DNA from 3 places in the Glutamicibacter arilaitensis Re117 genome. Region 3 is predicted to be linked to each of the others. Evidence: predicted binding sites of a transcription regulator. Region 3 holds the regulator's gene; each other region holds the start of a gene.
The links. The regulator Rex, encoded in region 3, represses fermentation and respiration genes when NADH is low (regulators of the CRP and FNR family bind a similar motif). The targets are predictions, from matches to a motif close to CTTGTGAANNNNTTCACAAG.
Positions count from the first base shown of each region.

Region 1 (10,181 bases), 1.5 Mb from region 3:
AATGAGGATGCCCAAGTTCAATGGGGTCACCCCGGCCGACAGGCCGCTCAGTGCGTACACCAGGCCGCCGAAGCCCGGGATTGCCAGAATCAAGGAAGGAACGGACAGCGGGGTCGACACGCCTTCGACGTCCCTAGGCAGGCGCGGTGAACCAACCAGCAGCGCCACGACAGCGATCGGAACGATCACGATGAACATGAAGCGCCACGACAGGTACTGCAGGATCAGGCCAGACAGGGTGGGGCCGATAGCCGGAGCAACAGAGATCACGATGGATACGTTGCCCATCAGCACGCCGCGGCGTGCTGGCGGCACCAGGTGCAAGATGGTAGTCATCAGCAGTGGCATCATGATGGCTGTGCCGCTGGCCTGGATAACTCGGGCGACCAGCAAAACGGTCAAGCCCGGAGCGGCCGCTGCCAGGATGGTGCCCACGGTAAACAGTCCCATGGCCAGGATGAAGACCTTGTGGATGCTCATTCGCTGCAGCAGGAAGCCAGTCATTGGAATAACGACGGCCATGGTCAGCATGAAGATAGTCGACAGCCACTGAATTGCATCAGCGGTGACATTGAATTCGTTCATCAAGACTGGCAAGGCCACGTTCATGATGGTTTCATTCAAGATCACTACAAAGCTGGAAACAATCAGCACCGCAATTGTGGTGAAGTTTTGCTTGCTCAATCGTTCTGGAGCGTTCGTCACGGCAGGAATCTGCTTCCATGAGGATTTGGGAAAAGGAAATGCTATCCGAATGCCCGCAGGATCTTGCCAGACAAAACTTGAAATAGCTCAACCAATTTTATCTCCTACGGCTGTTGCGCACTAGAGTCGCAGCTAGGCTGCGAGGTGAGTTCCGCAACACAGATTCAGCTTCATGGAATGTCGGAGGTTTGTGTACCAAGATAGAACCATGAACGTGCGCACTCCTGACCCATATCCTGGATGGCTCTCCGAAGAGGACCTCTACGAGGCGCGACAGCGCCTGCCGATCCTTTACGTTGAAGCTATTCCCGTGCGCTTGGACCCGCTGGGCTATGTCAATGAAGTAGGGCTGCTGCTGACCGGCGATGATGACGGGCAGATGCTGCGGACCTTCGTCTCTGGCCGAGTCATGTACCGGGAAACCATTCGAGCTGCCTTGATCCGCCATATCGAAAAGGATCTGGGCACCATGGTGCTCCCGCAGCTGCCCGCGTCCCCAGTGCCTTTCACTGTGGCTGAATACTTCCCTGCGCCAAGCGAAACAGGTCTGACCGATGACCGCCAGCACGCCGTTTCCATGTGCTACATCGTGCCGGTGCGTGGCGAATCCAGCCCGCGTTCGGATGCTTTGGAGCTGACCTGGCTCTCGCCAAGCGAGGCTTTGAGCTCAGACATCCAGGGCGAGTTCGCTGGCGGACGTGAAAATATTCTCCGACAGGCATTAGCCCATGTCGGACTGAATATCTAAATTTCAGTTTCGCGTTTTGGAACAATCCCCCGCCGACGTTTGAGGATCGTTCCGACCCAGCTTCCGAGCAGCACGCCGAGCATGCCCACCGCACAGCCGATCAACGTCTCGATGACGCGGTCGTACATGACGGCACCGCTGAGGCCGGTGACCAGCGAGACGCCGACCAACGCCATCGGGGTAATGAATATCTGCGCCAAGAAGTAATTGCGCATGACCAGCATCTCTGCCATGAATTGGCACAGTGCGTTGAAGGCGAGCAAGACCCACACCTGCGGGTTCAGGAAGATCAAGATCGCCATCAAGATCATGCCTGCCAGTGTGCCCAGCATTCGATGCATGCCGCGGCGGATGCGCAAGGTCGTGGTGTGCCCGACCAGTGGCACTACCGCTGCCACCATGGCCCAGTAGTTGTGCCCTGCTTCCAAGCGGCTGCCCACGGTATTGGCCAAGGCGCCTGCCACGCCGGCAGACAGGATGTAGAACAGCCCTTCCCACCAGATCGCTCTGCGGACGTTATCGGAAAGCGGCGGCAACGGGGTTCGTTTCCAAACGTTTGCCCACTGGCCTAGCGCTCCGGCAGCTCCAATGGCGATGGAAAGCAGGACTGTCAGCGCGGAAACCAACAAGGCCTCCCCGAAGGGAGCCGGTTCAGGGATCGAAGCGATCGCGGCAAAGGCGAAGATGTGGAACAGCGAGCCGCCAGGACGCAACCGCATGAAGCCCACCAGCACCGAGCATGCTCCGGCGACCAGCGTGGTGGCGCCAACGATCTGCCACTGCTTGACCTCGGGGTTTGCATGGTCAATCCACCAGTAGGAAGCAGCCAACGCCAGCGCGATCACTACGAAGAACAGGGCTCCGGAACGAACCTGCATGCGCAGTCGGTTCCAATAGCCATCCACACGGCCATAGACCCCGGTAAAAGCGCCGAAAACCGCGAAGACAACAAGGTCTAACCGGTCAACCGCGAATAGCGTGATCAGCGGTGCGAAGACACCAACACCGGTGCGCAGCCCAATCCAGTGGTCCTTGCGAGCCGGCCCCAGCTTAACCAGTGCCGCAACCGAGTCCTTCAGTTTTTCCAGGCCCACGTTTTCCTTTCGTCGCGTTGGACACAACACGTACTGTTCATTATTCGCGCTTTGCCTTGTGAAGCGTTAGGTTTCGGCGCACATTAGGGCTGTCGTTTTCCTCACCGAGCTGTTAATACGGCACACTTGGTACGTGCCTGAAAAGAACTTTGACCCCAGTGCCCCGCATGCCCGCCAGGATGAATTCGGTTTTGAAGTAGGAACCCGCCTCACCGCTACCGACGGTTCACCAATGCTAGGACGCACTGGCGTTATCCGAACTCCTCACGGAGAGATCAAGACTCCTGCGTTCATCGCCGTTGGCACCAAAGCAACGGTGAAGGCTGTCACCCCAGTGCAGGTAGAGCAGCTCGGTGCCCAAGCGGTACTTTCCAATGCTTATCACCTGTACCTTCAGCCAGGCGCCGATATCCTCGATGAGGCTGGTGGCTTGGGCAAGTTCATGGGCTGGCGGGGCCCTACCTTCACCGATTCCGGCGGATTCCAGGTCATGAGCTTGGGTTCGGGATTCAAGAAGGTCATCGACATGAAATCGGTTGACCAGTCCGGCCCCGATGATGCAGTTGCTCCGGGCAAGGAGCGTCTGGCTAACGTGGATGAAGACGGCGTTTGGTTCAAGTCCCATCTCGATGGCAACAAGCACCGTTTCTCCCCCGAAATCTCCATGGGCGTGCAGCACCAGATTGGCGCGGACGTCATGTTCGCCTTTGACGAGCTGACCACCTTGCAGAACTCGCGCGGCTACCAGGTCGAGTCCCTTGAACGTACTCGCCGTTGGGCTGAGCGGTGCATTGCCGAGCATTTCTCGCTGACTGATTCGCGCGTAGGCAAGGACTACCAGGCACTGTTCGGCGTCATCCAGGGTGCCCAGTATGAAGATCTGCGCCGCAAGGCCTGCCAGGATCTTGGTGCCATGGCGTTTGACGGTTTCGGTATTGGCGGTGCACTGGAAAAGGAAAATCTGGGCACCATCGTCGGCTGGTGCTCCGAGGAGTTGCCTGAGAACAAGCCACGTCACCTGCTAGGCATTTCCGAGCCAGACGATATCTTCACCGCAATTGAGAATGGCGCAGATACCTTTGACTGCGTTTCGCCTACCCGCGTGGCACGCAATTCGGCGTTCTACACCCCATGGGGCCGTTTCAACCTTTCTGGTGCACGCTACAAGCGCGACTTCACCCCGCTGGTGGAAGGTTGCCCGTGCTATGCCTGCGAGAACTTCAGCCGTGCCTACATTCACCACTTGTACAAGGCCAAAGAATTGCTCAGCCACACCCTGATCTCAATTCACAACGAACATTTCACTGTTTCGCTGGTTGAGTCGGCACGTCAGGCGATCGAAGACGGTACGTTCTTCGAGCTCAAGGACAAGGTGCTTTCCAGCTACTACGCTGGCACGCCAGATCCACAGGGCAAGCCGGCAACCGCATAAGCTTCAGGGCATAAAGCGTTCAAGGCCTCGATTCGTCACCGCCAGGTGCAGAATCGAGGCCTTGCTTTGTCTTAGAGCGCGGCTTTTCCGCCGTCGCGAATCATCGGCAGATGCATGATCCCGTCATCGTCATAGTCGGCTCCGGAGCGCTGGAACCCAAATTTCCCGTACCAGCTTTCGAGCTGGGTCTGTGCGCTGAGCTGGATTTGAGCGTGGGGCTGGCAGAGCCCTACCGCTTGTTTCATCAATTCTCCGGCTAGCCCACGCCCTCTGGCACTGCTGGCTGTGGCAACTCGCCCAATCCGCGGACTCGGGCTGCCGATTTCCATGATCCGTACCGTGCACAGCACTTTTCCGTCTTCCAACGCGCACAGGTGGACCGTGTCCTCATCTAGATCATGCCCGTCGATGTCCGGATAGCAGGACTGCTGTTCCACAATGAAGACATCGGCACGTAATTTCAGCACGGCATAGAACAGCTGTTGCGGCAGCTCGGCGGGTTTGAATATGGAAATCGAGACGGTCATGTTCCAAGCCTACCTACCGTCTGACTCGTCAGTTCTTTCGGAATATCTGAAGCAGTGCGCTTCCGCCCAAGAGCAGCGCGCAGGCCCACAACACCCATGAGATCGTTGCCGCCGGATTCAAAACCAGAACGACGAGCGGCGAGAACGTAGCGGCCACTCGGATGTAGGTCACCGCTTCCAAGAAAAGTACGGTGGCAATCGTCATCTCGTTGGATGCTGAGCCAAGCAATGTTCCCCAATCGCGTTCTCCACGCTGGGCATGTGCGCTGCTCGCTGCTGCACAGCCCAAGGATGCAATAGAAAGCGCGGCACCCCATTGCCAGGGATGGACTATCTGGATCATGTCCAGAATTCCCAGTCCGCCGGTGAGGAAGACAAGTGCTGTTGCTGCGAAGAGGAGCGCAAAACAGGTCGCTGCTCGCGCGAGTTGCGATTCAGAGAGTCCTAGCATCTGGGTTAGCTGCTGTTCGCCCAAAAGCGGTGCAACAATCCGGGAAATGCTCAGCGGCAGCACCACGCACAAAAGCAAGTAGAAAGCCGCGGCGCTGAGCGGGTTGGCGATTTGCTGGACCGCAGCGGCCAGGAGCAGCATCAGAGTCAGGCAAAGCGCCGTCGCTTGCCACCGGCCGCCGCGCAGCAACCGCAGTATAAGGATGCGCCAGGCGACCGGCAGTTTGGCCGTGAGCCTTGCTCCGTGTGCACGTCGTCGATGAATCGCAGTTTGCGCCGGCGCAGCTAGGCCTCGGGAATCTAACTGCATCAAGGTGCCCATGGCGAATTGCTGCTGCTGGCCGGCAGCGCGCAACGCTTGGCCTGTGATCTGCTCAAATTGGCGATAGGCCCAGTAGCTGCTCGCAACACAGAGCACTACAAGGACCAGAAGCACGTTGAGCCAAACTTGCTGATTCAAGGTCGCGGACGATAGTTCTTCGACCAGTGCCTGCGCCCATTGAGCCTTTCCCATCATCAGCAGCCACAACACGACCAAGACCAGCGCAATAGTGGACATCGCCCAACCGCTGATTCGTCGAGCCGTAGCGTGCATATTCAGGCTTTGAATCACGGTAGCCACATTGGCAATGCCAATTCCCATCACCGCAAAGCTACCCAGCGCCAAGCCCGCTACTGGCAATTGAAGAGAACCGGCCAAACCCAACATGATGATCAGCCACAGTGCTCCGAGAAAACTGCTGGCAAAAAGCCCTGCGAGCACCGCGTTGCGCCATGTTGACCTGCGGATGTTTCGCAGCCTAATCGGCAAAGGCAACCACCAGTGGGCTTTAGCGGCGCTGAGCCCGCATGGCCCGATGAAGAGCATGACCCTGAATATCGCCAAGGCCGCAAGAACTAAGAGCACCAGCGACAGATCCCGCATGCCCCAAACAGCCGTCGGCAGTTCTTGGTGCGGCACCCCTTCGCCCAGAAGCACGAACAAGACACCAAAGAGTGCACTGAATAGATATGCGAGAGCAACCAGCGCGCTGAGCACCCAGATATAGGCGTCGGAAAAGCTGTCGAAGCGTTCGGAGAAATTCCTTCGGCTCCTAGCCCGAGCGAGCAGTTCCTTGGGGTTGAATTCAATGAGCTGGGGCATGTCCTTCTCAGCGTTCAAGCCACTGCGCTCCAGAGTCCGGATCAAGTAGCTGGCCCTCATCTTCATCCAGAAGTAGCACCTGCTCCATGCAGCTTCGCAGCATCAGCGGATCGTGGGTGACTGCAAAAACGCTTGTCCCGTTTGCGCGGATGGCAGCGAGCCGCTGATACAGCTTATTCCTGATACGCAGGTCCAGACGCTGTTCCGGTTCGTCTAAAATCACCAGTTCTGCTGGTCTGATCAGGCAGGCCGCCAGCAATACCTTGCGTCGTTGACCAGAGGACAACTCATTGGGCAGGTGGTCGGATACGGTAGAAAATTCGAAAAAGTCGAGTTCGTTTTGGACCGCTTGGCCCCATTCGGCAACACCATGTCCGCGGGCCACCATTTCGAGGTGTTCGCGCACTGTGAGTTCTTCAAAGAACGCGCCGTCGGTGACTTGTACTGCGACTGTACGTCGAAAATGTGCCGAGCTGTCATCCACCGGAAGCCCTTGGAATTCGACGGTGCCTTCAATCGGGGGAAGGTGTCCCAGGATCGTGCGCACCAAAGTCGACTTGCCGCTGCCGTTTGCACCAATAATTCCCAAACCGGTGCCCCGAGCCAGTTGCAGGTTTATCGGCCTGCAAATCACGCGGTTGGGATAGCCGATGGTCAAGCTGTGTACTTCTAATTGCCCTTTAGCGCGTTGACCCATCTGCATATCGCTAACTTTATTCGCTGGGTACAGCAGTGGGCATCACCCTTACGGATGATGCCCACTGGAAAATTAGCTGGTGGCTACCGTTTCGCCATAGCTTGGTTCACGCTTTTTGAACCATCTGATGACTACTGACGTCACCGGCACAAATATAATCTCCACGGCGGTCTTATAGACAAAGCCCACCGCGACATAGTTAATGAAGCTGGGTGCGTCGGCGATGCCGATTACCGGCGCAGCAATAGCGCAGAAAATCAGGGTGTCGAGGAATTCTCCCACGCCGCTGGATCCGATCAATCGGAGAATCAGTCCGCGCTCCCCCGAGCGTTCCTTGAGTTTAACCAGCACCCAGGAGTTGGCAAGCTGGCCCACCAGGAATCCGCAAGCGGAGGCAACGACAATTTGCCAGATTGGGCCAAGGGTCCGTTCCAGGGCTTCTTGCCCGTCATAGAACTCAGCCGAGGGCAGCTGGATCATGACCCAGAAACAGAACACGGCGAAGAACGCCAAAGCAAAAGTCACCAGAATTGAGCGGCGCGCTGCCTTCAATCCATAGACTTCGGAAATGACGTCGCCCAGAATGTAGGCCAGCGGGAAGAGGAAGAACCCGCCGTCAGTAATGAGTGGTCCGAAGCTGACGCCTTTCGAAGCGCCAATATTCGAAAGAATCACGACCGCACCCATCATGGTGAGGACCGTGGAGAAGTAGGGAGAACCGGCAGAAGCGAATACCGCACTCTTGGTTCGGATCAGTTTGTTGTCGGCGTTGGAGTCGCCCATGAATTTTTCCTTGTCAAAGTGGTTCGCCAGAACGTCGCTAAAGGGGCACAACCCAGCCCAAGTTTTAAAAGGGGTGAGGGTGCTATGCCTACGCGCTGTCCCGCTGTATTAGCACTTACGCAACAAGTATCCCATGCATCACTATGTACACAGATCTGACCTTTATCCGTCAATCATGTTTCAGAAATCAAATAATTGTTAAATTGGTATCTCACTTGTGAATCTTCGAACCATAAAATCGAGGAAACAAATAATACAGTGACTGCTCTCCCATACTTCAGCATGAATTTTTTCATTTTTTGAACGCGTTCAAATTATTGCTAGAATCGAATTCAAGTTCTCCTGTCCAAAAGGCCACATGACCACGCAACCTCGCACCGAAAAAGGTCGTCAGACCCAAGCCAAGCTTTTAGCGACCGCTCTGGAGTGCTTCGCCCAGGACGGCTACAAAGCTTCGAGCATGCGCGCCATTGCCTCAAACGCAGGGGTTTCCCTGTCCCATGCGTACTACTACTTCAAGTCCAAAGAGGACATTGTGGCTCAGCTGCTGCTGAACCTGCGCAAGGAGCAATACGACCAATGCTCTGGAATCCTCGATGAGGGAAACACCCTCGAAACCAACATCCGCACAGTACTCGACGCCGGTGTACGAACACTTTCCGGCTACCACGATTTCGGCCCGCCATTCCTGCGCCTGTTGCTCTCACGCGATCTCAGCAATGACGAAATTTCAAGCATTGAATTAGAACTATGGGAGAAGGTTGTGTCCGGGTCCCGCCCGCTGCCCCCGTTGGGCATCCGCCGTGACTTGCCAAAGTTCTTGTTACTGGTCTCCCGCCAGGTCTTTTCAGCGTGGGCCTTCGACCAGTCCCCACAGCAACGACGTTCCAGACTTCTCATGAAGAACATGGCTCCAGTGGTGGCCAAGTTTGCGGTGCTCTGCCGCTTACCAGTAGTGCGTTCCCTTTTTGAAGATGTCCTGGCACTCATGGACCCTGGACCTGCAGAAATTGCTGAAGCTGCGGTCCCGAAACCGGTACCGCTGAGAAAGCAAAAAGCCTCTTAGGAATCAGTGCGTCCTGCTTACTGAATGACCCCCGGACACAGAGTTCCGTATCACAGTGTTTTAAGGCGTAAAGTCGAAGGTGCCGATAGCCACTAGAAGGTCACTTAGCGAACCAAAAGGAGAACGCAGCACTATGAGCCCAATGGCGCGAGAACTGCCTAGCTGGACCCACGACTACGCCACCGTGCGTGATCGTCTTGCTTCCTTTCCGAATCAATATGAGATTCGTTCGGTCAATCAGGACGGCGACGACGTGGAAATATTGCGCTACTGGCCTGAGGCGTCATGGACCGCACCGGCCGACGCTCAGCGGCTGATCTTCTTGGGCGCACCGAACGACAGTACCGCTGCGGCATTATCCGAGTCCGGCTGGCAGCCGGTGACCACCATGCATCTGCTGGCAGGAAAACCAGATGACGTTGAACAGGTCGTCAAGCTCGCAGATACATCCGGGCTCTTTGAAGCGCCGATGGATAATTATGACGTCGTTGAAGTCACTGACTTCGACCGCCCGGTAGCCCGAGGCCGCATGCATTACGGTGAAAACTACGCGCTACTCACCGACCCGGACCTTTTCGCTCCTGCCGACCCCGATACCGCACGCCGCGCAGTTCTCGCTAACTTCGCGGGTGCCGCTTTTGGCCACGGACTTCCTTGGCTACTGTTAGTAGCCAATGCCGAACATGCCGACCAGCTTCCTGAAGGCTGGTCCAAAGCAACCATGCTCAGCTTCTGGCAACATTGCTAACCCCGCCCCTTCCCCTACCCGCACTATCCACAATTGAGACTATGACTAATACAAACACTGCCTCCCCAGCCATGACCTTGACTATCGCTGGGTCCGAAGCCACCGGCGGCGCAGGCGCCCAGGCCGACTTGAAGACATTCCAGGAACTGGGAACCTACGGCATCGTGGCCTTAACCTGCATCGTCTCCTTTGACCCTAAGGATTCGTGGAACCATCGCTTCGTCCCTGTTGAGCAGCAGGTCATCGCAGACCAGCTGGAAGCTATCCAGACCTGCTACGAAGACAAGTTGGGGACCGTAAAGTTGGGCATGATGGGCTCGCCCGCAACGATTAATACCGTTGCTACCGCACTGAAATCCCAGAAATGGGATAACGTCCTGCTCGATCCCGTGCTGATTTGCAAGGGCCAGGAACCAGGCCACGCACTGGATACCGACGAAGCGCTCAAGGCAAACCTGTTGCCGCTGGCTACCTTCGTCACCCCAAACCACTTCGAAGCGGAACAGCTTTCGGGAATCAAGATCACCACCGAAAGTGATCTGATCGAGGCTGCCAAGAAGATCCATGAGGTCTCCGGCGCAGCTGTCCTGGCCAAGGGCGGGGTTCGTATCGCGGGCGAAGATGCCATCGATGTCTTCTACGATGGCACCACCTTGGAAGTTCTGCGTGAAAAGAAGATCGGCGAAGTCGCGGTCTCAGGTGCAGGTTGTTCGCTAGCTGCTGCAGTAACTGCAGAGCTGGCCAAGGGAGCTACCCCATTGGAGGCTGCCCGCACTGCCAAGGCTTT
Region 1 is NC_014550.1:387,131-397,311, reverse strand. Features, by position in the region: gene AARI_RS02235 (MDR family MFS transporter) at 1-705, opposite strand, end outside; gene AARI_RS02230 (NUDIX hydrolase family protein) at 914-1,453, shown strand; gene AARI_RS02225 (FUSC family protein) at 1,450-2,547, opposite strand; gene tgt (tRNA guanosine(34) transglycosylase Tgt) at 2,681-3,979, shown strand; gene AARI_RS02215 (GNAT family N-acetyltransferase) at 4,051-4,506, opposite strand; gene AARI_RS02210 (DUF6297 family protein) at 4,535-6,118, opposite strand; gene AARI_RS02205 (ABC transporter ATP-binding protein) at 6,108-6,758, opposite strand; gene AARI_RS02200 (queuosine precursor transporter) at 6,870-7,580, opposite strand; gene AARI_RS02195 (TetR/AcrR family transcriptional regulator) at 7,939-8,646, shown strand; gene AARI_RS02190 (hypothetical protein) at 8,780-9,394, shown strand; gene AARI_RS02185 (hydroxymethylpyrimidine/phosphomethylpyrimidine kinase) at 9,436-10,181, shown strand, end outside.
Region 1: AARI_RS02200 (queuosine precursor transporter) is a predicted target of Rex. The motif match lies at 7,795-7,814, and genes of this name have one in related genera.

Region 2 (10,181 bases), 970 kb from region 3:
GAGCGTCTGGTTGTGGTCCAGAAGGTCGCGGGTTCAAACCCCGTTACTCACCCCATTATCGAGGTGCGAACCCTTGACTGTTGAATCAGTCGAGGTTCGCACCTCGTTTTCATTCCGGTACGTCACCCATCAAAATTTCGCAGCATTCCGTCGGCCCGACTAGGCGCGATTCTCCGAGTACGACTATCCTCGAACAACGTTCCCGATTCGCGGGATCAGCCAGCTCATTGGCACTTAGTCGCCCCATCGCACAAGACCAGCTTCTGGGAAGCCCTGAACTCCTCGAGGTCACGGAGGAGCTTGGAGCCGGCGTTGCCCAGATCCTGATCGCCTGAGCCATCCGAGACGGCCGGACCATCGCCATCCCGAAAGCATCGAATACAGCGCATGTTGACGAAAACGCAACGCCGCTGGCGCTCTCCAACCACCATCTCGACCTCGATCATCGCGCGCATCCACCACCCAAGCGTCAAACACCTCTGGAAATGCTTTAAGTGCTGATGCAGGGGTTCGAGTAACTCGATTGGTTCAGTTGACAGCAACATTTTGGCAACGCTGCCTGTGGACTAACTCCACAAAGACCAAGTTCCTCTTGGATTATTACGCAGTAGAGCCAAATTGTTTCGATCGAGTGGGGATTTTCATCTTCCGTCGTACGCACGGCGTTATAGCTACAAACATTTGAGCCGTATGTCCGCATTTTCGCATCTGTCGAATACCCGGAAAATCTTCGTTGCTGACCGGGGCATTATTGCTAGTAATGTCACTTTTGCATACCCTCAAAACTACTCGAGTTGAGAGGGAACGCTACTTGACTGGCTCAACCTGGGAGTTCGATATTAATAAGATGCCTGGCTTCCAGATGGAACGCAGAGAAGTACTGCCTTCCCGTGTCAAAGCCCTGAACACCGCGCTCACAGCAGCCCGCACTGGCGGCCCGATATTCATTATTGGCGAGGTCGGGACCGGACGCACGACGTTTTCACTGCAACTGATGGATCGCATCGAATCCAATTTCATTTGGATCATCGGCTCCCAGGCGCTGAGCTCGGTTCCTTTTTCCACGTTGAGCGTACTCGCAACCCAGCTGCCCCACGGTTCGACAGGGACATCGCCCACTGAACTCGTTACCGGCATCGGCCGAGCCACCAGCAACCGCACCCAGTGGATTTTCCTGGATCAGGCGGAATACGTAGACCAGCAAAGCGCCGCAGTTCTCAAGCAGTTCGCCACGGCTGGCAATATTCGCCTGGTCGTCGCCACGACAGCGGTTCACGCGATGCCTTCGGAACTGCGATCCATGATTTCCTCCCCGAATTTCATGCGCATGGAACTCGGGCCCCTCACCTATGACGACGCGGGCGTGATGCTTTCAGAGGTCCTCGGTGGCGAGGTGAATTCGAGCGCCGTCACTTCGCTGCTGGAGTTCTCCGGCGGGCATGCGCTGCATTTGCGCGAGCTGGCACTGGATGCCCAGTCGACCGGGGCGCTGAGCAAGCAACAGGACTATTGGACGCTGAACCGGAGCTGGACTCCGCATGGAAAGCGCACCACAGACCTCATCAACGCCCGCTTGAGCAACCAGCCAGAGGACGTCCGGGAAGCTCTCGAGCTCCTGGCAGTCACCGGCCCGCTCCCACTGCCGATTGCCCGCAAACTCATGGGTCAGTCAATCTACGATGCCATTGACGCCGGTCTGGTCCGCCTCGATTTTGTTTCGGAGAACCCTGTCACCGGCGAGCGCACGGAGCACGTCCGGCTCGGTGCGGGCCTGTCCTCTCAGCTAGTTTTCAGCAGTTTCGATTCGTCCACGCTGCGCCGGCATATCAATACCATCGACGAGAAGCTGTCCTGGGAGCTGTTCGACGCGGAGTCGCGAAGCCGGTTCACCCGGCATCGGCTGGATATGGGGCTGACCGTTCCGATTCGCGAGTTGCTCTCCGATGTCGAGCAGTTGACTAGCGCACGGCAGTTTCCGCAGGTGATCGCGTTGACCGATTTGCTGGACCAGCAGCGGGTCGACTCCCCCGACCAGCTGGAATCATTGCTGATTGCCCGAGCGGATGCGTTGTATGAACTTGGCAAGCCGGAGGCCGCGTTGGCCTTGCTGCAGGATCATCTGCCAACGGGGTCGCCGGAGATTCGTTTTATCGCTGCCAAGATCGCGTATGCGAGTTTGGGGCGTCTCGAGCTGGCTGAACAGATCCTGGAACCCCGGCCTGGCGATCCACCGGGCATTGCCGCGTACTTGCTGCTGATCCGGTCGCGGGCCAACAAGGTTGTTGATATCGCCTCGTTGCGCCAGTATGCGTCGATGCCCGAGCTGCGCAGTGAAGGTCGGGCTTCATGCCTGGCCCATGTGCTGATCGAGAAGTCGCACTCCGGGTCGGCCGAGGAGGCGATGGCCGAGTACGTCCGGATCTCGTCGTCGCCGGAGTGGAAAACGGAGTCTGCCTCGGTACGCTCCGAGTTGCTCTTCGCGTTCCCCGCGATGGCGTTCGCGCTGGGGATGAATCCTGCGCAGTTTGCCCAGTTGACGGTGGGTGACAACCTCAAGGAGGCAAACGTCGATCACGGCAACGTCATCGTGGGCATCGGCATGGGCTATCTGGAGTCCGGGATGGCTTCACAGGCCTTGGCGGCGTTGGAGCAGGCGATAGGTTTGCTGTCGGTAGGCGACCCGTATTTGGTCAAGGGTTTTGCCGCGGCGTTTGCCGCGTATGCTGCATCTCTGCTGGGCGACCGGGCCAAGGCGTCGTACTATCTGGACATGTCGCGTGCGGAGCCTGAGGTTTCGGGGCAGATCTTGCGTCCGATCGCCGAACGGTCTCTCCTATCGGTGGTTTTGGATCTTGAAGGCGAGCAGGCCGCTGAGGATTTATTGCACAAGCTGCTTGCTGAGGCCGAGTCCTTCGGGCGTAAGAACCTGGTGATGCGCCTGTTGCTCGAAGCATGGCAGTGCGGACTGTTGGCCGATGCGTCACGGCTGTCGGAAGCTGCGTTGCAGGTGCAGGGACCGTTGGCGGCGACGCTGGCTGGCTACCAGACGGCGCTTGAGGATCCAGCGGAACTGAATGTGGGACAGCTTGTGCAGGCCCATATCGAGGGAGGGCAGCTGCTGCTGGCGGCCCAGCTGGCGGCGAGTGCTTCGGAGCGTGCTCGGGTTCTGGGGCGGCGCACGGTGGCCAGCCATCTTCTGGGACTTTCGGTCGACATCGCCCAGCCGTTGGAACATGTTAATACGTCGGCATTGGGTCGGGCTCGTGTTGATGAATCGCTGTTGACGGCTCGTGAATATGCAACGTGCATCAGGGCCGCTTCGGGGGCGAGCAATCACGAGATTTCCCAGGAGCTGTTTTTGTCGCCGCGTACGGTGGAGGGACATTTGCAGCGCTCGTACGCGAAATTGGGTATCACGGACCGTCGGCAACTGCTGGCTGAGCGTGTCGCGACGGATGCTGGAGTGCTCCAGGCCGCAGAAGATACTCTAGCCCTACCTGTTTTTGAGTGATGACGTACCTAGTCACCCAGTTTTGCAGCTTAGATGTCCATACTTGCCCATAGGATGATTCTTGTTCGATCTACCAATGCGGTGGGCTCTTGGGGGAATCACAGTAGTTGATGGAGCGGATCACGGGAATTTAGATTGCATTCACTCGCAATGAGCGCAGATGACTCCCACCGATACAGACCGGTGCCAGCATCTTTGATGCTGGCACCTTGTCGTTAAGCTTTGTGACACCAGATCCTCGACAATATTCGAAGTTATGTTCGAATCACTGGCTGCGAGGAGTCTACACCCGTGTTTTTTGAGACTTATTGCTTCAAACATGACGTGGGCAACAGATACTCGGCCGCAAATAGGCGCATGTCATTGGGTAAGACCATAATGGAAGTGAACAGTCGGGCAGGTCGATGTTCCTGGCCTGCCCCAAATTAGGCCCCGCCCCTCTACCGAAAGGTACTCCCCCTGTGAAACGCGCGCTCTTTGAAGAGGACCACGAGCAGTTCCGTGAATTGGCTACGGAGTTCAATGCCCGGGAGATTTCCGGCAAATACGCTCAGTGGGAGAAGGACCACCAGATTCCTCGCGAGGTGTGGCAGTCTGCCGGCGAGAACGGCCTGCTAGGTCTTGCCGTGCCTGAAGAATTCGGTGGCATGGGGATTGATGACTACCGTTTCCGTGTAGTGCTTGATGAGGAGTTCGTGCGTTCCGGGCACCTGGCCGTGGCGTTGGCGTTCCACCTGCATGACGATCTGGTGCTGCCTTATCTGCTGTCCTACGGTTCTGCCGAGCTCAAGGCCAAGTGGCTTCCACGCATGGTGGACGGCTCTACCATCACCTCCTGCGCGCTGACCGAGCCTGGCGCGGGTTCTGACCTGCGTGCCGTACGCACGAAGGCGGTGCGCGATGGCGATGACTGGCTGATCAGCGGGCAGAAGACCTTCATCGGCAATGCGGCCTTTGGCGATGCGTCTCTAGTGCTTGCGCGTACCGATGGCGAGAGCTCGCGGGCCGGCGCGCATTCTTTCTCGCTGTTCATGGTTGAGCGTTCCGAGGGCTACAGCAACGGCAAGCCGTTCGACAAGATGGGCTTGCGCGCCTCAGATACCGCTGAGCTGTTCTTTGACGAGGTCCGCGTCTCTGCGACGGATCTTGTTGGCGAAGTCGGCCAGGGCCTGTCCTATGTCAAAGCGCAGCTGCCCCAGGCTCGTTTGGCTCTCGCCGTGGCCGCATCGGCGATCTGCTCTGCATCCTTCGAGCAGGCGCTTGAGCATACGAAGAACCGCTCGACCTTCGGCCAGGTACTCACCGAATACCAGAACACGCGTTTTGAGCTGGCTGATTTGAAAACTGAGGCGCATGTCACCCAGAGCTTCGTTGACCGTGCGGTGCTGGCTTTCAATGAGGGTGAGCTGAATGCTTCCGATGCCGCCGAGGTGAAGCTTTGGGCTAGTGAGAGCGCGAAAAAGCTTTCCGATAAGGCATTGCAGCTGCATGGCGGCTATGGCTACATCATGGAGTACCCGATTGCCCAGTCGTTCACTGCCTCGCGCTTGCTGACCATCTTCGGTGGCACAAGCGAGATCATGCGTGAAACTATTGGACGAGCACTCTAAGCACTTTTGAAAGGAACTGATCACGTGCCTATTCGGCAGATCACTGTTTACGGCGAACCGGTATTGCACAAGCGTGCCGTTGAGGTAACCGAGTTTGATGACGCGTTGCGCGCGCTCGTTGCCGATATGCACCTGACCATGGATGAAGCGCATGGCGTCGGCCTTGCAGCTCCGCAGATCGGCTTGGGCCTGCGCATGTTCACCTACGTATTCGCCGATCAGGACGATGCGCCCGAACGTGGCGTGGTGATCAACCCGAAGCTGACCCTCTCCAAGGTTTCGCAGGCTCCTGCGCACCCTGATGAGGACTCAGAAGGCTGCTTGTCGGTTCCCGGCTTGAACTACCCGCTGCAGCGCGCAGACTATGCGAAGGTGGAAGGCTTTGACGAGTTCGGCAATCCGATCTCTTTCGAGGCTCATGGCTGGTTCGCCCGCATCATGCAGCACGAGTACGACCATCTTGATGGCTACCTCTACGTGGATAAGCTACAGCCACGTTGGGAGAAACGCTGGAAGAAGGCCAAGAAAGCTCTGGGTTGGGGCGTACCGGGCAATACCTGGTTGCCGGGTACCGATGAGGATCCATTCGGCCACTAGCGACTTGGCCGTCTAGCGGGCGGTCTTGAAGTCCAGATACCGCTGATGCAGCGCCGCACCGATACTATCGGTCGGCGCTGTTTCTGCATTCAAGATCTTTGCTGCCCTTCCCTCCTGCTGACAGAAGGGTAGGAACATGCCGTTCTTGCCCGGCAGGATCTGCGCTGTCATCTGCTCATCAGCTACCAGGGTGCGCGTGCCATAGCCCAGGCAGTACTCATCGAAGGGTCCACGCAGGCGCAACGGTAGCTAGGATACTCGCTCCGGCTGAAGTACTACGTGTGCCAGGCTTTGGGCTATCACCCAGGAGTCCTCACCGCGTTCATCCTTGCCTACGCGGATGAGATCTTCTGCCAATGTCTAGCTGGCTGCTCGCATATCGCTGAGGGTTTGCCCCGAGTACCAGGCAGCGTAGCGGATGGTTGCTGGCCCATGGGACGCAAGGTACCTGCGCAAGAGCTCTGCCAAGGGCTGCGCCGGTTCATGGCGCCCGGTGACCCATTGGTCAACCAGCACGAAATCCTGGGCGACGAGCTTGGCCGTAGTGGTGCGCGAAGATGATTCGCCGATCCAAGGTCTCTACGCCCAGGGAAATACTGCCTCGAATATCTTCGGCGAGGTCTACCCGGGCGCCGGCCCCACTATCGGCCAGGGGCTGGTCTACGGCACCATCATTGCCGATGACGGGGCCCAGCGCTCACGCGAGGCGAAGAATAGTTCCTCATCCATCGCGAGCTAGCAGCCGTTGAACCACAAAGGGACCTTCTCCGACGCGTAAAGCGTTGGAGAAGGTCCCTTTGGCATAAAACCGGGAAGGTCTTAGACGGTGACGGCTTCAGCCTTCAAAGCTGGAACTGCTGCTGGGTGGGTGCCGGCCATCGATTCGATGACGCGCACAACCTGGCAGGAGTAGCCGAACTCGTTGTCGTACCAAACGTAGACAACAGCGTTCTTGCCGGTCACGATGGTGGCCAGGCCATCAACGATGCCGGCTCGGCGCGAGCCAACGAAGTCGGTGGAGACAACCTCAGGCGAATCGATGTAGTCGATCTGCTTGTGCAGGCTGGAGGTCAGCGAAGTTTCACGCAGGTAGGCGTTGAGCTCTTCCTTGGTGGTCTCGTTTTCCAGGTTCAGGTTCAAGATCGCCATGGAGACATCTGGGGTCGGTACGCGGATGGCGTTACCGGTCAGCTTGCCTTCGAACTCCGGCAGGGCCTTGGCTACTGCCTTGGCGGCACCGGTTTCGGTGATCACCATGTTCAGCGCTGCCGAACGGCCGCGGCGCTCGCCCTTGTGGAAGTTGTCGATCAGGTTCTGGTCGTTGGTGAACGAGTGAACGGTCTCGACGTGCCCGTGGATGACGCCGAACTTGTCGTTCAGGGCCTTGAGCACTGGGGTGATGGCGTTGGTGGTGCACGATGCAGCGGTGACGATCTTGTCATCTGCGGTGATCCACGAATCGTTGATGCCGTGGACGATGTTCTTCAGATCGCCCTTGCCCGGTGCAGTCAGCAGGACGCGGGAAACGCCCTTGGCCTGCAGGTGCTGGGACAGGCCAGCCTCATCGCGCCAGCGGCCGGTGTTGTCCACCACGATGGCGTTGTCGATGCCGTGTGCGGTGTAGTCAACGGTGGTCGGGTCGTTCGAGTAGATGACCTTGATCAGGGTGCCGTTGGCGAGGATCGTGCTGTTTTCCTCATCAACGGTGATCGAGCCTTCGAAGCGGCCGTGGACCGAGTCGCGGCGCAGCAGCGAAGCGCGCTTGACGATGTCATCATCCGAGCCCTTGCGGACCACGATGGCACGCAGGCGCAGGCCGTAGCCGCCACGCTCGACGAGAATGCGAGCCAGCAGGCGGCCGATGCGGCCAAAGCCGTAGAGCACTACGTCCTGTGGTTCTGCGTCGGTTGCGCCAGCCTGGCCAACCTTCTCGCCCAATTCTTCGGTGAGGAATGCGTTCAGATCAGCGGATCCGGATTCCTTGAACTTCTTGTTCACGCGACCGAGGTCAACGGCAACCGAGCCAACATTCAGGGTCTCGATGGCATCCAGGATGGCCTTGGTGTCATTCAGGTCAAGTTCTTCGCCATCGATGCGGCGCACCACGCGGTGGGCCTTGATGATGTCAATGGCGGACTGATTGATCAGCTTGCGGCCGTAGACGGAGGTCACCACATTGTTCTTGCGGTACAGACGTCCGATCAGTGGGATCATGGCCTCGGCGAGCTCTTCGCGCCCGCTCCATTCTTGCTGGGCAACGACAGACTGCTGGGTCACAGAAAATCCTTCCAATTCAGCCGACTCGCAGATCCATAAAGTCGGTTGGCACCGTGGGAAGCACCATTGCTTTTGCGGTGGTACGAGGTAACAGGATCATCCTCGTAAGTACATGATCCATTCTAGACCGTGCGCAGAAATTCTGAGAGCTACGGATTGTGAATCATCTCACCAGCGCATTAGGGGCTGATGCCGGCGCAATCGCGGGAAGGAAGAGTGTGAATGGGATGGCCGATACGCCGGGTTTTGTCGCGCCGAAGCGGGACGGTCATCTATCTACGACTGCCGTTGCCGACAGCCTCTAGCGGTCCACCCGACTGCATGGGGCGAACAGCCCTCGTAACGCAGTCTGTCTGACCTTGCTCCGGGTGGGGTTTACCTAGCCGCCCCAATCACTTGGGGCGCTGGTGGTCTCTTACACCACCGTTTCACCCTTACCAGGAAACCTGGCGGTCTATTTTCTGTGGCACTAGCCTGCGGGTTACCCCGAGTGGGCGTTACCCACCACCCTGTTCTGCGGAGCCCGGACGTTCCTCGGGACAATAACTTGCCACGCGACCGTCTGGCCATCCCATTCAGTTACTATTCTAGCCCCGTAAGTTCACCTGCGCTGACCGTGACCATGAGCCTCTGAACACACTGACAAGCCCAAAGCTACAGATTACTGCCCAGATGGGGAGAAGAATGATCTTCCGATAAGCTGGAAAGCGTGCTTATTTTGTTGCCGCCTTCCGAGGGTAAGAACGCCCACACCGAAGGCTCACCCTTTGAATTCGAAGATCTTTCATTTCCGGAGCTTGCTGAGCAGCGCGCTCAGGTACTTGCTGCGCTGACCGAGGTGTCAGCCCGCGAGGACGCCATGGAGATCCTCGGTGTCGGCGCCACCTTGGCCAATGAAGTGGCTCGCAATATTTCTCTGCACACCGAACCAGCCGCCAAAGCACACGATATTTATTCAGGTGTGCTCTTTGAAGCTTTGAACTACGCAAGTCTGGATGAGGCCGCACAGCAGCGAGCCGATGAGTCCATCCTGGTGATCTCCGCCCTGTGGGGAGCCGTTCGCTTTGCCGATCGCATTCCGCCCTACCGCCTATCCATGTCGGTCAAGCTCGAACCCTTGGGCAAGCTTGCCAGCTGGTGGAAGAAACGCCTGACCCCCGTATTAGATGCGGCCGCCGGGGATGAGCTGATCGTTGATGCACGGTCGAGCACCTACGCTGCGGCTTATAAGCCAACCAATGACAACAGCGTTGCGGTCAATGTCTTCCAGTTGCGCAACGGAGTACCTAAAGTAGTTTCACACTTCGCCAAGCACACCCGCGGTGAGGTGGCCCGTTTCCTGGTCCAGCAGCCGGTTGCACCAACGAACAAAGACGAACTACTGGCCTTGATCCAGAGCAAGTGGGAAGCTTCATTGGTCGAAGATAAGAAGGGCGTTGCACTAAACATTCTTTTGTCTGAAGGTCATAAGTTCACCACCGCCTCGTAGGAACTGCCACCGTCGCGTGGATTCACACCTTGGGTTGCCCGAAGGCCTGGCAATCCAAAGGTGTGCCTTTGAGTCGCACCACACCGTCGAAGATTTAAGCACGGCATGCCAGGCCGAATGAGCAAACGAAGAATTAACTCAACTTTGCCCACTGTTCATCAACTTCCAATAGATTAATCAGCCGTTTACTAGGTGTTACCCAGCTGGTTAGTTCCATCGCCTTAGATGAATTACGCCCCCTCAACGACCTGAGAGGGAATCATCTATACAACGTGCGATGAAGGTTGAGATGCGACAAGATCCTCGAGCCACAACGTGGCTTAAACGAACGGGTGTCGGCGCAATGGCGTTGGCACTTTTTGGAACGACAGTTATTACTGGCCAGTCGGCACTGGCTGCACCTGAAACTGACATTGAAGATCAGACCGTCATCACCACTGCTGATACCGAGTGGAAATTCCTTGACGATGGAAGCGACCCAGCCGCTGGCCTTAGCTCGCTAAATGCCTGGACCGAAAATGATTTCGATGACAGTACATGGAAGAACGCAAAGGGAAGTTTCGGAGCCAAGAACGGCTCATTGGGTGCGGTAGGCCCCTACACCCCTAAGACTCTGCTGAACCACTATCTACCCGAGCAGGGCAAGACTACCGTCCCTACCTACTTCTTCCGCACCAGCTTCGATCTTGAAGCCGGC
Region 2 is NC_014550.1:1,799,425-1,809,605, reverse strand. Features, by position in the region: tRNA gene AARI_RS08685 (tRNA-His) at 1-55, shown strand, start outside; gene AARI_RS08675 (LuxR family transcriptional regulator) at 863-3,511, shown strand; gene AARI_RS08670 (acyl-CoA dehydrogenase family protein) at 3,973-5,121, shown strand; gene def (peptide deformylase) at 5,146-5,718, shown strand; gene AARI_RS08660 (hypothetical protein) at 5,731-5,889, opposite strand; gene AARI_RS20420 (DNA glycosylase AlkZ-like family protein) at 6,079-6,186, opposite strand; gene AARI_RS20070 (FAD-binding protein) at 6,137-6,457, shown strand; gene AARI_RS08650 (glyceraldehyde-3-phosphate dehydrogenase) at 6,538-7,995, opposite strand; RNA gene rnpB (RNase P RNA component class A) at 8,215-8,569, opposite strand; gene AARI_RS08645 (YaaA family protein) at 8,705-9,484, shown strand; gene AARI_RS18600 (purple acid phosphatase family protein) at 9,828-10,181, shown strand, end outside.
Region 2: AARI_RS08650 (glyceraldehyde-3-phosphate dehydrogenase) is a predicted target of Rex. The motif match lies at 8,151-8,170, and genes of this name have one in related genera.

Region 3 (10,181 bases):
TACGGCTACCGTGGCCTGGGCGATATCTATGTCTTCATCTTCTTCGGCTTGGTTGCCACCTTGGGCACCACTTACACCCAGATCAACCAGCTGACCTTCACGTCCCTGTGGGGAGCTATCGGCACCGGCCTGATTGGCTGCGCGCTGCTGATGGCCAACAACGTCCGGGACATACCCACTGATAAAGAGGTCGGGAAGATCACCCTGGCGGTCCGCCTGGGTGAACACAATGCCCGCCTGAGCTACGTGCTGATGCTGGCCCTGGCCATCTTGCTGCCGTTGCTGGCCACCGGTAATTTCCCATGGATGTGGCTGATCCTGATCACCTTCATCCCTGCGGTGGCTCCATCGCTGCTGATGCTGCGTGAGCAGAAGCTGTCCAACCTGGTGCTGGTGCTCAAGCAGACCGGCATCGTGAACATGGTGTACGCCCTGCTCTTCGCCTTGGCTATCGTCATCGAGGTTTTCGCTTAGCCGCCGTCGAACACTGCGCAAAAAGGCCTTGGGCTGGCCGGATCATCTGATCCGGCCAGCCCAAGGCCTTTAAAAGTTCATCCCGCCAGAGCTGCTGGCGTGGGTACAGTTCGTGGCAAATCCGCGCACGGCAAGTTAGTTGGCCTGCGGACCGTGCTTGCGCTGGGATTCGTCGAATTCATCTTCAACGGCTTCATCAGCCAGCTGCATCTTGGTCTTGTTCGCCGAGGTCTTATTGAAGGCCTTGCGGACGTCTTCGTTCGCTTGTAGACGAAGTTTGTTGAAGAAAAGATAGGCCACCGCGAAGGCCACGATCAGGCCGATAATTCCGGAAACGAAGATTGGCCACTTCAGACCCATCCAGAGGCCGGCGAAAACGGCGAGGAAAATGCCCAAACGGATAACGGTATATTTCACAAACTGCATAGTCTCAAGTCTACCGATGAACCTGTGAACAGGAATATCACTAGAATGGAGGCATGGTCCGCATTTTAATTTTCGCCGCAGTGGTTTCGGTTGCTTTGATGATCTACACCTTGATCGAATGCGCACGCGCTGATAACCGCAGCGTTCGTTCGCTGTCTAAGCCTGCGTGGTTCGCGGTCATCATTCTCCTTCCGCTGATCGGAGCCGGATTGTGGTTCATTTTGGGCCGTCCGGTTGCCGCCCAAGCTGCCACGGCGACCAAGTCCATGGCTCCAGATGATGACGAGGATTTCCTTCGCCAGCTTGAGGTCTGGCGTCGACAGCAGCAACGTGAAGCCGAGGCGGCTGCACGTGAGCAAGAACTCAAAGATGGCGAGCAGAAGCCGAAGCCTGAAACGAAGCGTCCAGCCAAGCCTGAGGCCACCGAGCCCACTGCAGACCCTGAACGCAAGAACAAGTCCGAGGGCACCGAGAACGGCGCCGCGGACACCGAGACACCCTAGCTTCTTCTAAGCATCCAGCCTGTAGCCCAGCAGCGCAGCACAGCGCCTGCTGGGCTTTGCTGTACCCCGGGTGCAGCCGTCAGACCGTCCATGCGCTGCGCAGCGCTCCAGGCGGTGCACAAGGGCCGTTAACGCACGCAGCGAGCGTTTCCCCAAGGAAGGGGAAACGCTCGCTGCGTGCGGGGTTGAACTGGCTTAGACGCCGGCGTAGGAGTGCAGGCCGTCGAAGAAAATGTTCACGATGGTGAAGTTGAAGATCACGCACAGGAAGCCGATGATCGACAACCAGGCCGAACGCGGGCCGGTCCATCCACCGGTGGCGCGGGCGTGCAGGTAGCCTGCGTAGACCACCCAGATCACGAAGGACCAGACTTCTTTCGGATCCCAGCCCCAGTAGCGGCTCCACGCGGCTTCAGCCCAGATGGCGCCGGCAATCACGGTGAAGGTCCACATCACGAAGCCGATGGTGTTGATGCGGTAGGCGAAGTTCTCCAGTGCACCGGCACCTGGCACCACGCGCATGAATGGCAGCTTGTCGCTCTGGCCGGCAGCCAGGCGGTTCATGCGGGCGTGCTGCACCAGCTGCAGCACATTCATGGCGAAGCTGATGGCAAACAGTGCCGAGGCCAGCACGGCGATGGATACGTGGATGACGATCCATGGCGACTGCAGGGCTGGAACCAGGTGGCCAACTGGAGTTGGGAAGCCGATGGTCGCACCGCACAGCATCAAGGTCACCAGGCCGGAGATGAACGAGCCCAGGAAGCGCAGATCCTTGAAGAACAGCACAATCAGGAAGACGAAGGCCACCACGAAAGCACCGGTGGAAAGGAACTCGTACATGTTGCCCCATGGCACACGGTTTGCGGCCACCGCACGGGCAATGACGGCCCCGCCGTGCAGGACTGCTGCCAGCCACATCAGCACCACGGCGATGCGCGCGGTGGGGCGCTTGGCCGAGAACTGCGTGTATTCCATCTTGTCGGTCACGATGTGCTCACCGACGTTATCTGCACGCTGCACAGCGGTGCGACGTGAACGCCCCTTGCCACCCACTGCGCTGCTGCCCACGCTGACCAGCAGTTCCTCATCACGCTTGAGCGCTTCGGAATCCATTTCGCTGATGGACTTGTTGGTCTTGGCCAGGTCCAAAGCGAAAATGATGAAGACTACGCCATAGACCATGGCGGCCAGCAGCATGAACAGCTGACTGTATTCACCCAGCGTTTCATTGATGGGCGCTAAGGCCCCGGCGTTACCCATTTACTGCTCCTTGGTTCTGCTCCTGGCTGGCCAGTGGCCAAGCCTTGTCGAAGATCTTTTGTAGTTCTGCAGCTTCGCGTTCCAGGCGTGGATCTTCACCACGTGCCAGCATTGCATATTCGATAGTACGCTTGCCGTTTTCATGCTTCAGCTTTACCCAAACGCGGCGACGCGGGGTGAACAGCGAGACTGCCAAGCCAATCAGTGCCAGACCGGAGAAAATGCCGATTGGCAGCTTTCCCGGGTCGTAGTTGATGTCCAGCGCAACGTAGCGCTTCAGGTCGTCAAAGGTGATCGATCCCTTGCCGTTTGGCAGTTCGTAGGTCTGCCCGGCTTCGAGGATGATGCCGCCGGCATCCAGATCACGGCTGTTGAGCGGATCCATCTTGTCGGTGTCCAGTACGAACACGTTCTGCGGATTTCCATCGTCCAAGCCGAGGTCTCCGAAGTAGGAGTTCAGGTGAAGCTGCGGGTTGATGGCATTGGGATCCCCAGAGATGCCGAATCCGTTTTCATCCACCAGCGCGGTGGGAAGCAGGAAGCCTTGGAAGCCCAGCTGCGAAGGTTCAGCATCTGGCACTTTCAAGACGAACATCGAGGTATAGACCGAATCCTGGGGAATCGAGACCGCTGGACCGGAATAGGAAACATTTCCTTTGCCATCCTTGACGGTGATCACCGGTGCGTAGCCATTGCCGACCAGGTACACATCGCCTCCGCTGATACGCAGCGGGTGGTTGACCTTCAGGTCGTCCTCTTCAGGCTGAGCATCAGCAGAGTCGCGCACGGTGACGTGGGCGGTGAAGTCCAGCGGCTGGCCGAAGTGGCTTTCGGATTCGCGGTCGAAGATGATGTCGAATTTATCCAGGGTCACCGCGAAAGGCGGCAGGTTATCGGCGTTGAATCCGGTGCCTGGGGTGAAGGAGTCGTAGCTGACCAGCGAGTTGACGAAGGTTTCTCCCTCGACCACCACGCGCTGGCCGGTGTAGCCATAGGCTCCGCCGATGGCGGCCGAAGCGAGCACTCCCATCAGGGAAATGTGGAAGACAAGGTTACCGATTTCCCGGGTGTAGCCGCGTTCGGCGGCAACCGATTCACCGGTTGCATCACTGCGTCGTTCCACGCGGTAGCCGCGCTTCTTCAGGATCTTGAAGGAATCCTCAATGACCTGCGTATCGGTTGGGGTGTCCGTTTCGCCTTCAAGAATTTCGTGCGATTCGTACTGCGGCAGGCGTTCAAGCCGAGCAGGGGTGCGTGGCGGCGGCGTGCGCAGTGCCTTGGCATGCTTCTTCACACGCGGGACGACGCAGCCAATGAGCGAGATGAACAGCAGGATGTAGATCGCGGAGAACCACACCGAGGAGTACACCTCGAACATCTGGAATCGATCCAGCCATGGGCCAGCGACGGTGTGCTGTTCCAGGTACTGGGCGACAGATTCAGGGTTTGCATCGCGCTGCGGGAAAATGGAGCCGGGTACCGCAGCGACCGCGAGCAGCAACAGCAAGAACAATGCTGTTGGCATCGATGTCAGCTGGGTCCAGATCCAGCGCAGGGAGCCGACGAATCCCAAGGCAGGCGCGTCACCGCTCCCCTTGGACTTCCGTTGTTGTTTCGCCATTAAATTGGCAACCTCACTTCATTGGCAAACCAGTTTTGCAGTTCTGCGACCCACGTACCCCACAGGCCGGTCACCATGACCACGCCCAGGGCAATGAGTAGCGCCCCGCCCAAACGCATAATGAAAAGTTGATGCTTGCGGAAGAATCCCAGTGCCTGCATGCCGCGTTGCATTCCCATCCCGATCAGGATGAAGGGCAATCCCAGGCCCAGGCAGTAGAACACCGTCAGCAGGGTTCCGCGTCCAACGTTGGCATCCACGCCAGTGGACATGATCAATACCGCGCTCAAGGTCGGTCCGATGCACGGTGCCCAGCCCAGCCCGAAGGTCAAGCCCAGTACCGGGGCTCCCCACAATCCTGCTGGTGGGCGCTTGTGGATCTTGCGATCGCGCTGCATCCAGGAGAAGCCGCCCATGAACACGATGCCCATGAAGACCACCACCAGGCCCAATGCCTGAGTGACCCAAGAGCCGTTGAATTTCAGCCATGCGGTGGCCTGGCTGAAGAGCACTCCGGCGGCGATGAACACCACGGAGAATCCCAAGACGAACAGCAATACGCCCAGAACCACGCGGCCACGGCGGTGTTCCTTCAGATCCGCGCCGGTCAGCCCGGTGACATAGCCGAGATAGCCCGGCACCAGCGGTAGTACGCAGGGCGAAAGGAAGGAGACCAATCCGGCCAGCAATGCCACCGGGGCGGCAAGGAGCAACGACCCGTCCAGGACGATGTCGGCGAATGGATTAGTGGTCACTGATCAGCTCACAACTCTTCGGTCAGAGCGGTGTTGATCAATGACTTGAGCGTGCTCGGCTCCACGGCACCGATGACGCGGGCGCGGACCCGGCCTTGGCGGTCCAGCACCAGGGTGGATGGAACAGCTTGCAGCGGAACGTATTTGGTCATCGCGAGCTGGATGTTCCCATCGGTATCCTGAATCGACTCATAAGGAATCTCGAAGGTGCGTTCAAAGGCCTTGGCAGCTTCGGCTTCATCGCGCACGTTGACGCCGATGAATTCGACCTTCTCGCCAAACTCTTCAGCGATTTTCTTCAAATCCGGTGCCTCGATACGGCACGGTGCGCAGGCGGCATACCAGAAGTTCATCACGACCGGCTTGCCCTGCCACTGAGTGAAATCGATGTCGGTGCCGTGGTAGGTGGACGCCTTGATGGTGACCGGTTCGCTGCGCTTGGCAACTTCGTATTCTTCAACGGCGCCATCGCCGGCAATGTAGTTCTTGCCGTCGCCGCTGTTGGCTTGTGCGGTCAGCGCATCTTCCTTGCCGCTGCAGGCAGCCAGCGGCACTACGGCCGCGGCAACCAGGAGCGTACGCAGCATGGTGCGGCGGCTGAACGGGCCAGGATTGGGCACAGGATCTGTCATTTTGCTTTAGGCTCCCGGAATATTCGCCGCGCCGGCTAGCAGCTCGGGGCACGGTTCGGTGTAACGCACGGAGACCAATTCGTCTCCTTCGAAATCAAAGCTGGTGATCGAAGCCAGTGTGCACTCGCGCTGGCGCGGATCATGCCACAGCGGCTTCTTCTCGGCGTCGCGGCGGGTGACCCAAATCGGCAGCTGGTGGCTGACGATGATGACTTCCGCCCCTTCGCCATGTTCAGCCACCGCGGCTTTGCGTTGCTCCGCCATGGCGGTGCGCATTCGCGCTACCTGCTCGGCATATGGTTCGCCCCACGAGGGCTTTAACGGATTGACCAGCAGCGGCCAGTATTTTGGCTTGCGCAGATGCTCGGCGACTTTGGACAGCCCCTGGAGCTTGTTGCCAGCTTCAATCACGCGCTCATCGGTGTGAATCTCCAAGCCCAAGGCCTTGGATGCCGGAGCAGCGGTCTGCTGGGCACGGACCAGCGGCGAGGCGACCAACCGAACGACGTTGCCGCCTTCGGCTTGGCGCTTGGCAAAATATTCGCCTGCCCCGTCAGCCATCTGGAAACCGAGTTCCGAGAGCCCGAAGCCGGGGATCCGGCCGTAGAGCATACGGTCAGGGTTGAAAACTTCCCCATGGCGCAACAAATGGACAGTCGATAAAGGCATGCTCCCAGTGTCTCAAATATTCGATGCAAAAGAGGCAATATGTGGCCACCGTCAACTATTCACAGGACACGCATTGGAATCCCATATGGAAAAACCATCCTTTCGGAGGGCTTGCTCACAATCCTCTGCCACTACGCTTGGTAATAAGACAGTTCGACCTAGAAGGATGCACCATGAGCAATAACGATCCTAACCAGCCGGGACAGCCATACAACCCGGATTCCGCGGGCCAGGGTTCGCAGCAGAACCCGTACAGCGAAAACCCTTACGGCCAGAACCCTTACGGCCAGAATCCCAATCCTTATGGGCAGCCGCAGGCACCGGGCTACGACCAGTACGCTGCCCAGGGCGGCTATGCCGCGGTGCAGCCACCGGTCGAGCGTCCTCGGACCTTGGCTATTGCTTTCGGGCTGATCATGCTTGCAGGTATTTTCAGTGCCCTCAGCAGCTGGCTGATGGCCACCTCCAACATGATGGCCAACATGATCGGCCAGCAGTGGTCGCTGGTTCAGGAAGAATTCCAGAACCAGATGCAAAGCACCCCGGGGATGAACGAGGATCCGCTCGTTGAACAGATGATGCAAAGTCCTGAAGCTTTCATGGCCCAGGTCAATTCGATGATCTCCAGCTTCGTGATTGTCGGCATGATCATTACCTTGGGCCTGTACTTCCTGGTGGGCTTCTTCGTTGGCCGCGGCGTGGGTGGCATGCGCATTCTCGCCACGATCCTTGCAGCGCTTTCACTGCTGAATCTGGTCACCACGGTTCCAATGGTCAGCATGTTCGCTGATACCCAAGCAGGCCTGATCAACGCGGTGTACGTAGTGGGAATCTTGCTGGGCGTTGCCGGCGTAGTCTTTGCCTGGCTGCGTCCATCCTCGGAGTACATTGCCCAGCGCCGCATGGCCCGCCGGGCTGGCTACCGCTAAACGCGCGCTGGGGTTTGCCTTCTAAGCCCAGAAGCACGAAAAGGCGTAGCTGCCTCATCCGCAATAAGGATGAGGCAGCTACGCCTTTCGTCGTTAGCGCAGGTCTAGTCTTGCGCTCAGCCCTGGACCGCGAGGTAAGCCAGGATCTGCAGTTCGGTGGACAGATCCACCCGGCGCAGATTCATTCCCTCTGGAACGCGCAGCGGCTTAGGTGCGAAGGACAGGACCGAGCGGACAGAGAGCTCAGCTAGTTCGTAAACCAGGTCCTGGGCGGCATCGCCAGGGATTGCCAGCACGGCAATGTTGATTTCTTCGCGCTGGACAACTTTTGCCAGGTCTCCGATTGCTTCCACGTGCAGCTCGCCAACTGCTTTGCCCACCAGCGCAGGATCGATATCCAAGATGGCCTTGACGTTGAAGCCGCGGGATTTGAAACCTGCATAGCCGCTCAGCGCGCGGCCGAGGTTACCTGCACCAAGGATGGCTACGCGCCAGTCCTGGTTCAAGCCCAGCGTGCGGCTGATATGTTCGGCAAGTTCACGGACCACGTAGCCGACCCCGCGGGTTCCATAAGAACCCAGCCAGGAAAGGTCCTTGCGCAGGATCGAGGGGTTCACGCCAGCTTCTTTGGCCAGCACCCCGGAACTGGTGCGTTCTAGTCCTTGGGCGTCCAAGGCATTTAGCGCGCGCAGGTACTGGGTCAGTCGAGCCAGCGTGGCCTCAGGCAACACCCGGGCTTCAAGCTCCGACATTTTCGTTCTCCCGCACTTTTCGGTGCTCTCTTCGAGCACAACGCAAAATCATTTATTCGGTAGCAGCTAGCTGCTCAGCAGCCGTTCCAGGCGTTGGGCATCGATGTGCCAGAAGTCCCGAACTTCGCCGTCGATCAGCAAGACTGGAACTTCCTCATGGTGCTTGGCAAGCAACTGCGGATCCTGGTCAATATCGAGTTCAGAGAATTCCATATGCAAGCGGCCTGTCACCTCAGCCACGGTTTCGCGTGCGGCCTGGCACAGGTGGCAGCCTTCTCGGACCAACAGCTGAATCTGATGCAAAGTACTCACCTGTCCATAATCTCACGAGCCGTAACCACGCTTAAACTTGGCGATGAAATAAACTGGATCAAATGCCTTCCATCGATCCTCACCTGAACCCGAATTCTTCCGTAGCTCCGGATACGGTTGCCGCTTTCTTCGACGTCGATAACACCCTGGTGCGTGGTGCGTCGCTGTATCTGCTGGCCCGCAAGCTCCATGAGCGCCGTTTCTTCCAGTTCCGTGAAATCCTCTGGTTCGCCCTGAAGCAATTGCGTTTTGCTGCACGCGGCGAACATCTAGGCGATATCCATCAGATTCGCGACCGTGCGCTGATGATGGTGCGGGGCATCCCGGTGTCCGAGATCGAGAAGATTGGAAACGAGATCTACGACGAATACATCGAGCCGAAGCTGTGGGCCGGTTCGGTGGCTATTGCGCGCCAGCATCGCACGGTGGGACGCGAGGTCTGGCTGGTCACGGCCACTCCCCTGGAAGTGGCGAATGTCATCTCAGATCGTTTGGAACTTACCGGTGCTTTGGGCACGGTAGTGGCCAGCGAGGACGGTTTTTACACCGGATCGCTGTCCAGCCCGATCCTGCATGCGGCGGAAAAGGCTCAGGCGGTACGCACCCTGGCCAAGGCTCGCGGCATCTCGCTATCCAAGTCCTGGGCCTACTCAGATTCCTACAATGATGTTCCGCTGCTTGAAGCTGTGGGCCATCCGGTGTGCATCAACCCCGATGCGCGGCTCCGTGCCTATGCCAAGCGCCGCGGATGGCAGGTCTATGACTTCCGGACCGGTCAGCGTGCCGCCAAACTCGGCCTGAAGACCGCTGGCGTGCTTGGGGCGCTCTGGGCGGCTCGACGTTCAATCCTGCGCCGTTCCGGCTCTTAGAAGGGCACTGAGCGGCTTTAGATAAAGCAATCGCCACCGTTCAACAGTTTCACTGTGAAGCGGTGGCGATGATTGCCTAGCGGCAAACGCTCAGAAGTATATTTACTTCTTATTGCGACGCTGGTGGCGGGTCTTGCGAAGCAATTTGCGGTGCTTCTTCTTCGACATACGCTTGCGGCGCTTCTTGATAACAGAGCCCATAATGGTTCCTCACAAACTAAATAAATGCGTCAACCCCAAACGCCTGCTTGCGCGCGTGCACAAGGACAAGGTTGACCCGACGTTAAACGTTCCTTAACAGATTACCCGCTTTTCGGCCATGCTCTGACCATCGCGCGGACTATCGACCGTAAGAACCGGTACCGTGCTGCGGATCAATGGCCGCAGCATTCAAGTAAGATTCCACGGCGTTTTCCGGAACGCGATAGGAGCGACCGAACTGAACAGCAGGCAAGTCGCCTGCGTGGATCAGCCGATAAACGGTCATTTTGGAAACACGCATCATGTCGGCCACTTCGGCCACAGTCATGAAACGGGCTCCGGCAAAATTCTGTTTATCCGTCATGCGGGATAATCTCCTGACGCTGATCTCTAATTCGTCGCGTAAATAATAGCGAAGATGAACTTACACGGCTTTGGATCAACATCGACGGTTCAGGTTCACATTCGCTTTGCACTAGTCTAATCGCACTTTTGTAACTTTTGCATCACGAAACACACCTGTAGCCTTTTGAATCACATTTTTTGATGCTTAAACGAAACAATCCGTGGGTTTTCCCTGAGATTCCCCAGTGAAAACCCACGGATTGGATCAAATTCACTTACTAGATGACGCCCTGAGCCAGCATTGCGTCAGCCACCTTCACGAAGCCAGCAATGTTTGCACCGGCAACATAGTTGCCTGGCATGCCGTATTCTTCTGCGGTGGCTGCACAGCTTGCGTGGATGCCGACCATGATCTCGCTCAGACGACGCT
Region 3 is NC_014550.1:2,765,770-2,775,950, forward strand. Features, by position in the region: gene AARI_RS13265 (1,4-dihydroxy-2-naphthoate polyprenyltransferase) at 1-474, shown strand, start outside; gene AARI_RS13270 (DUF4229 domain-containing protein) at 610-900, opposite strand; gene AARI_RS13275 (PLD nuclease N-terminal domain-containing protein) at 954-1,403, shown strand; gene ccsB (c-type cytochrome biogenesis protein CcsB) at 1,599-2,666, opposite strand; gene resB (cytochrome c biogenesis protein ResB) at 2,659-4,287, opposite strand; gene AARI_RS13290 (cytochrome c biogenesis CcdA family protein) at 4,287-5,042, opposite strand; gene AARI_RS13295 (TlpA family protein disulfide reductase) at 5,051-5,674, opposite strand; gene AARI_RS13300 (histidine phosphatase family protein) at 5,681-6,343, opposite strand; gene AARI_RS13305 (hypothetical protein) at 6,517-7,272, shown strand; gene AARI_RS13310 (redox-sensing transcriptional repressor Rex) at 7,389-8,063, opposite strand; gene AARI_RS13315 (glutaredoxin family protein) at 8,091-8,336, opposite strand; gene AARI_RS13320 (HAD family hydrolase) at 8,399-9,205, shown strand; gene AARI_RS19335 (30S ribosomal protein bS22) at 9,308-9,406, opposite strand; gene AARI_RS13325 (helix-turn-helix domain-containing protein) at 9,546-9,770, opposite strand; gene gdhA (NADP-specific glutamate dehydrogenase) at 10,030-10,181, opposite strand, start outside.